DNA from 2 places in the Tepidibacillus fermentans genome. Region 2 is predicted to be linked to the other one. Evidence: riboswitches for the same ligand, from Rfam matches in the RefSeq annotation. Region 2 holds a riboswitch; the other holds the start of a gene.
What was found. Region 2 has a riboswitch for FMN ahead of ribD (bifunctional diaminohydroxyphosphoribosylaminopyrimidine deaminase/5-amino-6-(5-phosphoribosylamino)uracil reductase RibD). Riboswitches for the same ligand answer to the same signal wherever they lie in the genome.
Positions count from the first base shown of each region.

Region 1 (4,844 bases), on a different contig from region 2:
TATTTTTTTATTTCTTTAAACATTCAAAAAATTCCTTTTCCTTTTCGTGAAAACAATCGTTTTGGACTCACGAACAACCAAAGCACTGGAATAGACAAAGCTGTTGTAGCTTGTATTTGATTTGCGCCAAAATGTTTTAAGCAAAAACCACTGCCTTAAGACAGTGGTTTTTGCTTTTTCTTTTAACCCTTTATCTGGTTTTTAATAAATTCTAAAGCTTCTTCAACGTGACCTTTAACTTTTACTTTTCGATAAATATTAACAAGATTACCTTCAGGATCAATAATAAATGTAGAGCGTTCAATTCCCATATATTCTTTTCCATACATTTTCTTCAATTTCCAAACACCATAGGCTTCGGCCACTTTGTGATTTTCATCAGATAGCAATAAAAAGGGAAGTTGATATTTTTCAATAAACTTGGCGTGAGACTTTAGTGGGTCAGGACTTACACCAAGAATCACTGCATTTAAACCTTTAAATTCTTCATGATAATCGCGAAAGGAGCAAGCTTCTGTTGTACACCCAGGGGTATTATCTTTGGGATAAAAATAAAGAACGACATATTTCCCCCTGAAATCATGCAAACTTACTTGTTCACCATTACTTGCTGGAAGGGTGAAATCCGGTGCTTTTTGTCCAATTGTAAAGATTTCGTCTGTTTTAGCCATAAAAACTCTCTCCTTTTTTCTATATCATTATCAGTGTTATCATTGTATCAAGCTTGTTAACCTAAAGCAAATTTCAACTCCTAGAAGAAAAAACGGGGCTGACCCAAAAGTAAAGGATCAGCCATCACATTCTTATGAGTCAGTCCCCGGATTATTTATAATTTCACTGTAATCGCAATCTTGGTTCTACTGATTTTAGGGATACATAGATCGGCATCATCGCGATTGTAATCAAGGCCCCTTTAAAAAGGTTAAAAGGAACGATCGCCGAGGTGATCAATGGTAGTTTTTGCACTCCACTTATTCCGTATAGTGGCAAGAGCACAAAATAGTTTGCTAAAGACATCATCACCGTCATTAAAAGACTTCCAAGTAAAAGACCTAAGAATAGTCCTGTATTCGTACGAAATTTATTAAAGATCCATGTCATTCCTAAGATAAACAATGTTCCTGCGAGAAAGTTCGCCAATTCACCAACTAATGGTACCGCACCTCCGCCTTTCATAATGAAGTGCAAGACATTTTTTAAGAATTCAACCATCACTCCTGCCGCAGAGCCAAAAAAGATAGCTGTAATAAGCGCAGGAATCTCACTAAAATCAAACTTTAGAAAATCAGCGGGGATAAAGGGCAATGGAAAGTCAAAAAACATAATCACAAATGCAAGTCCTCCCATGATTGCAGTAAATACAAGCTGGTTTAATGGTCTCTTTTTTTGATTCGATTTGTTCATACTATTTCTCCTCTCATTAAATATTTTTTAATGAGATGCCTTATATATTGGTGTATAAAAAAACCCTTGGATTCTCTCCAAGGGCAGAGTAATTACTTAAAACAGAATAGAGAATAACATACTCTATCCTATAATGGCATACACCAATCTAGACATCCTTCTCCCATCCAGACTTTACTGTCGGCTCTGGAATTCCACCAAATCCTGCTGATATATAGCTCGCGGGCTTACTATTTAGGAAATAGATCACCGCCGGTCGGGAATTGCACCCTGCCCTGAAGGAATATACTTTGTATCGTATATTCATTTTTCAAATTTCATTATAATATAGTCGAATAAAAATTAAAGTATTATTTTCCAAGCTCCTGCCAAACGAATTTTAACTCTTCTGTAGTTAGAATAATCATTTTATCATCCTTTGCCTTGATTGCACCTTTTAATGTTGCCAATTTATTATCTATTTCAGTAATAAAATCTCGTTCTACACTAAATTGGATCCGATTTTTAACTTTTTCCCATGCTTTTATGCCTTGTTCTAAATGTTCATTAGCAAGTTGCCAATCCTTTTGCTTCACAGAGGCTTCGATAAAATTCACTTGCCCAATTACATTATCATCTTTGGTCAATGGCCTTTTTAAGAAGGTACCACTAACCATAATTGCGATAAATAAAAGAATAATCGCTGTTGATCCCAATATAATAACTTTCTTTCTCAATGATTATTCCCCCCTTCTTTAATATGGCCCATGAAAATCACCAATATCAATTTCCTTTAGATTATCCTTGAAGCGGTCAACATATAATTGTCCATTCGGTAAAATCACAGCGAAATTAACCTCTTTTAAATCTTTGATCCCTTGTGCTTGTAGTTGTTGCAACAACCATTCTTCAGTTTTATTCGCATTTTTTAAATTTTGATCGATAATAACTCCATCCATAATCACTTCAATCATTAAACCATTTTGTTTTGGTACGATTTGTAGATCGGATGATGTAATAGGTTCATATTCTGCCTTTTTTAAGACAGATAAATTTCCATTAGGTTCTAATAAAGCGAATTCTACCTGAGTAATGTCAAAAATATCTTTATCACGCAGTTGTGACATCAGTTCATCATAACGATATCGTAATTTTTCAAGGTTCTTTTCGAGAATCTTCCCATGTTGAATCAAAATTGTGGGTTGATCCCCCATTACTTTTGCTATCCAGCGTTGTTTTAAAGATATCTTTTGTAACCCCCAAACAAGAATGACCCAAGTTGCTAATGCTAACCATTGAGGAAAAGGTTTAATGGACAAATCGATACTCAGTGATGAAGCTGCGGATCCAATCGTAATCCCAGCGACATATTCAAACGCTGTAAGTTGACCAACTTGTTGTTTTCCTAATAATCTTGTGAAAATCAGTAATGTCATAAAGGCAATAATTGATCGAACAACCGACACGATAGTTTCATCCATAAAAAATCACCTCTACGGTTTTGGTTTTATATAATCATCGACAATTCCTAAATCTTTTTCTTCTGGCGATTTACGCTGTGCATGCATATCTTCATAGATTTTTGACCAGATGGTTTGTTGTTGTTGAGCGATATTCCCTTGATTGGTATCGTCATTTTGATCGATGATGAGATTGTTTCTTTCATCTAATACTGCCAAAGAAATGGTTTTTATCATTTGTTGATCATAGCCTTGAAGACTTAATCGATTGAGTAATTCTTTCGGTGACATCTTGATCTTGGCAAGATTATCATAGAGAATAACCCCGTCCATAATTAGAGGTACAGGAAGTCCTTCATAACTAGGAACATATGATATATCACTAGGGGTTAAAGGCCTTTTGCTTGAATTTGGAATAACACTTAGTTTACCCGTTTCTTCCAATATGGCAAATTCTACATCTTGAACATGGCTATAACCTTTTACTCGTAATTCTGCTAACATTTCGGATAATGTGATTTTCGCTTGACTCAATGCTTTTTCATCGATATTTCCATGGCGAACAAGGACAATCGGTTTTGCTTTAATCCCTTTACTTAGTCGATTTGATGTTTGTAAATAAGAATATAGAAAAAATGAGAAAACGATCACAAGTGTAGGAATAATAATTTCTGCAAAATGATCGGTCTTAATCGGTTCAGAAAGAATGTTGGTTAACATGAGAACGAGGAAAATATGAAAAGGAGACATTTCGCTAAAATTCCTCTTTGCTACCACTCGTAAGATAATAAAACCAATCGAAATCATGGTAAAGCTTATTCCAATGATTTTGAGCCATTCCATGAAAAAGGTTCCTCCTTCTATTCTTATCACTTTTAGATTTTGTTTTTTTACAAAAAAAATACCCTTTAGGATCAAACTTCCTAAAAGGGTAAGATGAATAAAAAAGAATGAAATTAAACCATCTTTTTCACGTCTAAATAGTAATCAATCTGTTCCTCTGACAGTATACCTTCCTCACGAACGACTTCTCTGATCGTTTTCCCTTTCGCATAAGCTTTTTTAGCAATTTCTGCTGCTTTGTCATAACCAATCGCTGGATTTAATGCTGTTGCTAATGCTAAGCTTTGTTCCATTAACTCATTACATCTTTTCTCATTGGCCATGATTCCTTTGACCGATCTTTCATTAAAGACCTTAATTCCATTACTTAATATTTGCAGTGAATGTAAAAGATTATAAGCGATCACAGGCATCATCACATTTAGCTCCAATTGTGAGGCTTGACCAGCTGAAGTAATGGTTGCATCATTACCAATCACTTGGCTACCAATCATATTCATCATCTCTGCCATGACAGGGTTTACTTTTCCTGGCATAATCGATGAACCTGGTTGGACAGGTGGCAAAGTAATTTCTGCTAGCCCTGTGCGCGGCCCCGAACTTAACAAACGCAAATCACTAGCAATTTTAATCAGATGAATCGCTAAGTTTTTCAGCGCCCCGCTTAATTTAATCGCACCTTGAGTATTTTGCATAAACATAAACCGGTTACTAGGATTTCGAAATGGGAATCCTGTAATCTCAGCTACCTTTTCAATCGCTAATTCGGAATATTTTGGATGAGCATTGATTCCCGTACCTACTGCATTTCCACCAAACCCAATCTGATATAGTAAGTCTAAGCTCTCTAGGATCGTCTTTTTCGCTTCAACCAAGGTTTCTTTATATCCATAAAACTCTTGGCCTAATCTCATGGGCACCGCATCTTGTAGATGAGTTCGTCCTGATTTAATAATATGATAAAAATCTCTACCTTTTTGTTCTAACGTCTCAATTAATCCATCTAACTCTGGAATGAGATCATGATACACCGCTTCTACCGCTGCAATATTAATCGCCACATGAATGGTATCATTGGTTGACTGAGCCATATTGACATGATCATTTGGATGGACAATCGATGTATCTCCTTTTTCACCGCCCATAAGCTCGATTGCT
Region 1 is NZ_SMAB01000008.1:85,318-90,161, reverse strand. Features, by position in the region: gene bcp (thioredoxin-dependent thiol peroxidase) at 183-671, opposite strand; gene EDD72_RS06955 (ECF transporter S component) at 835-1,404, opposite strand; FMN riboswitch at 1,556-1,691, opposite strand; gene EDD72_RS06950 (DUF4363 family protein) at 1,755-2,120, opposite strand; gene EDD72_RS06945 (DUF421 domain-containing protein) at 2,139-2,864, opposite strand; gene EDD72_RS06940 (DUF421 domain-containing protein) at 2,877-3,686, opposite strand; gene EDD72_RS06935 (class II fumarate hydratase) at 3,800-4,844, opposite strand, start outside.
Region 1: it holds a riboswitch for FMN, as region 2 does, so the genes downstream of both, EDD72_RS06955 (ECF transporter S component) here and ribD (bifunctional diaminohydroxyphosphoribosylaminopyrimidine deaminase/5-amino-6-(5-phosphoribosylamino)uracil reductase RibD) in region 2, are expected to answer to the same signal.

Region 2 (4,844 bases):
TTGGTAAGTTCCTTATAGGAACCCATTTTCTTTTAGAAATGATTCGGTTATTTTTTGTTTTACTTGGTCGCGATAATTCAAGAAATTCATGACATATTTTTCAACAAATTTACCAATCATATCTACTTCAATATTTACCGATTGACCAATTTGTTTCGTTGATAAATTCGTTTGTTGGAATGTATGAGGAATAATGGAGACGGTAAACGAGCGACTTGACACATCGACCAATGTTAAACTGATCCCATCTATTGCAATCGATCCCTTGGGAATCATATATTTCAACAACGACGATTCCGTTTCAAATGTAAAGTAGACCGCATTATCGATTGTTTTTTTCTCGATAAGAGTAGCGATGCCATCTACATGTCCTGCTACAAAGTGACCCCCAAATCGGCGACTTGGTGTCATGGCTCTTTCTAAATTCACGAAACTATGAACCTTTAATTCTCGTAGGTTGGTTTTATAGATCGTTTCTGGCATTACATCCACAGTGAATGAAGTAGCTTGATAACTAGTCACAGTTAAGCAAATTCCATTTACGGCAATACTATCACCGACTGATACATCTTCAAGGATTTGCCTCGCTTCAATTGTAAGAACCATTGAATCTCCGGAACGTTTCATTGCTTTAATTATCCCTACTTCTTCAACCAATCCTGTAAACATACTATTTTTCCTCCATCCCTTGATAAGAAGGGTATCCTGTAATACATATGTCATTTTCGTATCTTTCAATTGTAATATCAATTAATTGCACCGCATCAGACATATTTTCGATCCCTTTACCACCTATACTTGTTAGCGAACTGCTACCACCAATTAATTTTGGTGCGATAAAAGCAATATATTTATCAATTAATCGTTCATCAAATAAGCGACCGACCAGTGATGAACCACCTTCTACTAGCACAGAAGTGATCTGATTTCTTCCTAAATAATGGAGCACCTCTTTTAATGGAACATCTTTATCGCCTTTTGTTTGAACGACTTTAATTCCCATATCCTTTAATTTTTCTACTTTTTCTTCCGACGCTTGTTCTGTTGTAAAAATCCAAGTTGGTGCTTGTTGATCGAGAATCAGCTTTGAATCCATTGGAATTTTTAATGTTGTATCAATAACGACTCGAATTGGTTGGATACCTAGTTGTTCCATTCTTACTGTTAGAGAGGGATTGTCTTTTAACACGGTTCCAATTCCAACCATAATTGCGTCATGTTCATGACGTAACTGATGTACATATCTTCTAGCTTTTTCTCCAGTAATCCATTGGCTGTTTCCCGTAAAGGTTGCAATTTTGCCATCTAGAGTCATTGCTGTTTTTACAGTTACAAATGGTCTTTGACTCGTTATATACTTATAAAAAGTTTCGTTTAATCTTTTTGCTTCTTTCTCTAAAACCCCAACAACGACCTCGATTCCAGCATTTTTCATGAGTTCAATTCCTTTACCCGCTACAAGAGGATTGGGATCAACATTGGAAATAACTACTCTTTTTACTTTTTCTTTAATGATTCGTTCAGCACAAGGTGGAGTCTTACCATAGTGGCTACATGGTTCAAGGGTTACGTAAAGAGTGCTTCCTTTCGCCATTTCTCCCGCCATATTGAGGGCGTGGATTTCAGCATGAGGTTCCCCAGCTTTTAGATGTGTTCCCAATCCAACAATTCTTCCGTTATTCACAACAACCGCTCCAACTATTGGATTCGGTGAAGTCTGGCCTTTTGTCCTTTGGGCCATATCTATCGCTAATTGCATATAATACTGATCATTCATAAAGATGATAACCTCCTTTCTCTTCCGAAAAATTAAAAAACCCTAAAGCTGTTGCTTCAGGGTTTGATGTACAGTGGTAAACAAACAATCAGTTAAGTTCCAAAATTCGCTATACGTTCTTCATTAAATGAAAACTCTAAAGATTCCATTAACTACCAATTGACAATTGTTCCACTTCCTTCTCCCATCCAGACTGTAACTGTCGGTTTCGGAATCTCACCGAATCAACCAATGACCAGTTGATCATTGGGTCGCGGACTACAAATAATTGATCACCGCCGGTAGGGAATTACACCCAACCCCGAAGGACTTTCATATTTTCTATTTTTGAATCAATTGTACAAGATATGTCCTAATTCTGCAATAAAAAACTCTCACTCAATCAACTCTTTAAGAAAAAATAAAGAATTATTTCTGTGGTTATGTTACAATGGATCGAGTTGTAAGGTAAAATTCATGAAAAGAAATGAAAAACGTTTGGTTTGTAATTTGCCTTGGTGTAAATTGGTCTTATGGATTGTAAAGGGGTTGTGTTACAAGGAAGAGAAGTAAGAGTTCTATGATCAATTACCTGCAGATGAAACATAAAGAATTTCTTTTTACAATCCCTAATTCAAAATCCGTAACCGATAACCATTCATTGCCGTCTCTCCAAGTGTATCTAATAATTGATAATTCACATATGCACCAATGACGGCACCGATTCCAGGAACCAATTGCAATAACTTAGCAATATCTAAATAATCCCGATATTCTTGTTGAAACGTCTTCCAATCCATCTCATCGTAATGGCGAGGCAATAATTGTATAGTCTCTTCCCAAGTCCTAATTAGGTAGTAGATCTCGCGTCTTCGCTGATCATTTGAAAATGCTAGTTGGAAAAGATAAAGGATATATAGCCTTTCCGTGTATTTGCTAATATCAAATCCATAGATAACCGCCGTGTCAAACAAAAATTTCATTTTGATTCCTAACAACAAAGGGAAATCAGCTAAACCTAGTAAGATGCCTCCTGCCCCAGTGCCTGCGCCTTCAGCGGCTGCAAGTTTTTTATAAAAATCTAAACGTTCAATGACCCGTCTTTCCCTCCCTTCTAGCGATACGTCAAGAAGTAATGGTTCTTTTGTGATATATTCAGAACCAATTAAAACCCCTTGAACCATATGTTTGATGCTTTTCGTAATAAAAGACTGCACTTGTTCTGGCATCCATTGATTAATTTTACCTTGGATTCCCTTTGTTAATTGATTGACAATACTAGGTTTTTTCGTCATTTTTCTTTTCCATTCTTCTAATTCTAACCTTACTCTTTGCTCATATGTGAACATTTTTTATCTCCTTTAGTTTCTCGATCTACCGATTCTCAATATCTCCTTCTAAATCATGCTGCATTTTATATTCTCTCCAACGTTCTCGTGTTATTTCCAAAACTTTAGGAGTCGTCATTTGATCAGAAAGTAATATACTAAACCACCTTCTCATCTTTTCATATTCTCCTAAGCGACCATATAACTCCCCAATCATGTAAATCAATAAGTACTTATCCATCTCAATTCGATCCAAATTCTCTCGTTGATATACTTCAAGATAAATATCCAACGCATTTCGTAAGAAACGTTTCTCTTCTTGTTCGTTATTATGATAACGGTTCAACCATGCAATTCTCATACAAAGATTAGCTTGAATTAACAGACTTTGATCTAATAACGTAGCTGCAAATAGAGCCAGTTTATAAAATCGTATTGCACATTCAATGGTTCGTTCTTCACATGCTTTTGGAATTTTAATCTTATCAATATACTGTTCTTTAAGGTTCTTCCGCTTTTTATCTAGAATGGCTGAAAAGCGATCAGTAAAGGCAAAACCGCAATGAGGACAGACATTTACTTCATAAAACAGAGGATTCTCCCCTTTAAAATATGGACAAAAATCTGCATCCTGTTTTATCATTCGTATCTGCCTTTGACGAATACGAGGAGTAGTAAATTCATGATCACAATAGAGGCATTTTATTTTCTTATCAAAAAAGAGCTCATTCGTTGGCATCACTCTACTCCTTTTCCGGTTAGTGATCGAATAAAAGAAAAAACCAATCTATTCTGATGATAGAAAGGTTCATTTTTTATAAGTTCGATTCTCTTATTTTATCATACCATAATCTTGTAAAGATTTTATGTATCAAATGTGTTATCTTTTTTGATTAGATGTAGGTTACACAATCAAATTAACAAGTTAAATAATTTTTCATCCTTATTAATTTCAATATAAGAAACACCTTTATTATTCATTCGTTCAATTAGAGCATGGTAATCTTCTTTATTTTTTAACTCAATTCCTACTAAAGCAGGGCCATTATCTTTGTTATTTTTTTTGGTATATTCAAACCGTGTAATGTCATCATTTACACCTAAAACTTCATCAATAAATTCTCGAAGTGCACCAGCTCTTTGTGGAAAATTAATTATGAAATAATGCTTAAGCCCTTCATAAATCAGGGATCGTTCTTTAATTTCTTGCATCCGATCGATATCATTATTGCCACCACTTATAATACACACGACATTTTTGCCCTTAATTTTATCTCGATAAAAATCTAAGGCAGCAATCGAGAGTGCTCCAGCAGGTTCAACAACAATTGCACTCTCATTGTACAATTCTAGAATTGTAGTACAAACTTTTCCCTCTGGAACTAAGACAATATCATCCAATGTTTCTTTACAAATTTTAAATGTGAGTTCCCCCACCTGCTTCACTGCTGCACCATCTACAAATTTGTCAATAAACTCTAAGGTAACGACATGATTTTGTTCAAAAGATCGTTTCATTCCAGGAGCTCCCGCTGGTTCTACACCAATGATTTTGGTAGATGGGCTTATACTCTTTATATATGACCCAATCCCAGCTGCTAATCCTCCACCACCTACACCAACAAACAGATAATCAAGAGAATCGTCCATATCATTCATAATCTCGATACCAATGGTTCCTTGCCCTGCAATCGTTCTTGGATCATCAAAAGGATGAATAAAAACCATATTCTCCTTCTCACAGTAACTTTTTGCTGCAT
Region 2 is NZ_SMAB01000014.1:39,345-44,188, forward strand. Features, by position in the region: gene ribE (riboflavin synthase) at 13-669, opposite strand; gene ribD (bifunctional diaminohydroxyphosphoribosylaminopyrimidine deaminase/5-amino-6-(5-phosphoribosylamino)uracil reductase RibD) at 671-1,777, opposite strand; FMN riboswitch at 1,950-2,090, opposite strand; gene EDD72_RS09025 (EcsC family protein) at 2,386-3,105, opposite strand; gene EDD72_RS09030 (DUF2225 domain-containing protein) at 3,131-3,823, opposite strand; gene ilvA (threonine ammonia-lyase IlvA) at 3,997-4,844, opposite strand, start outside.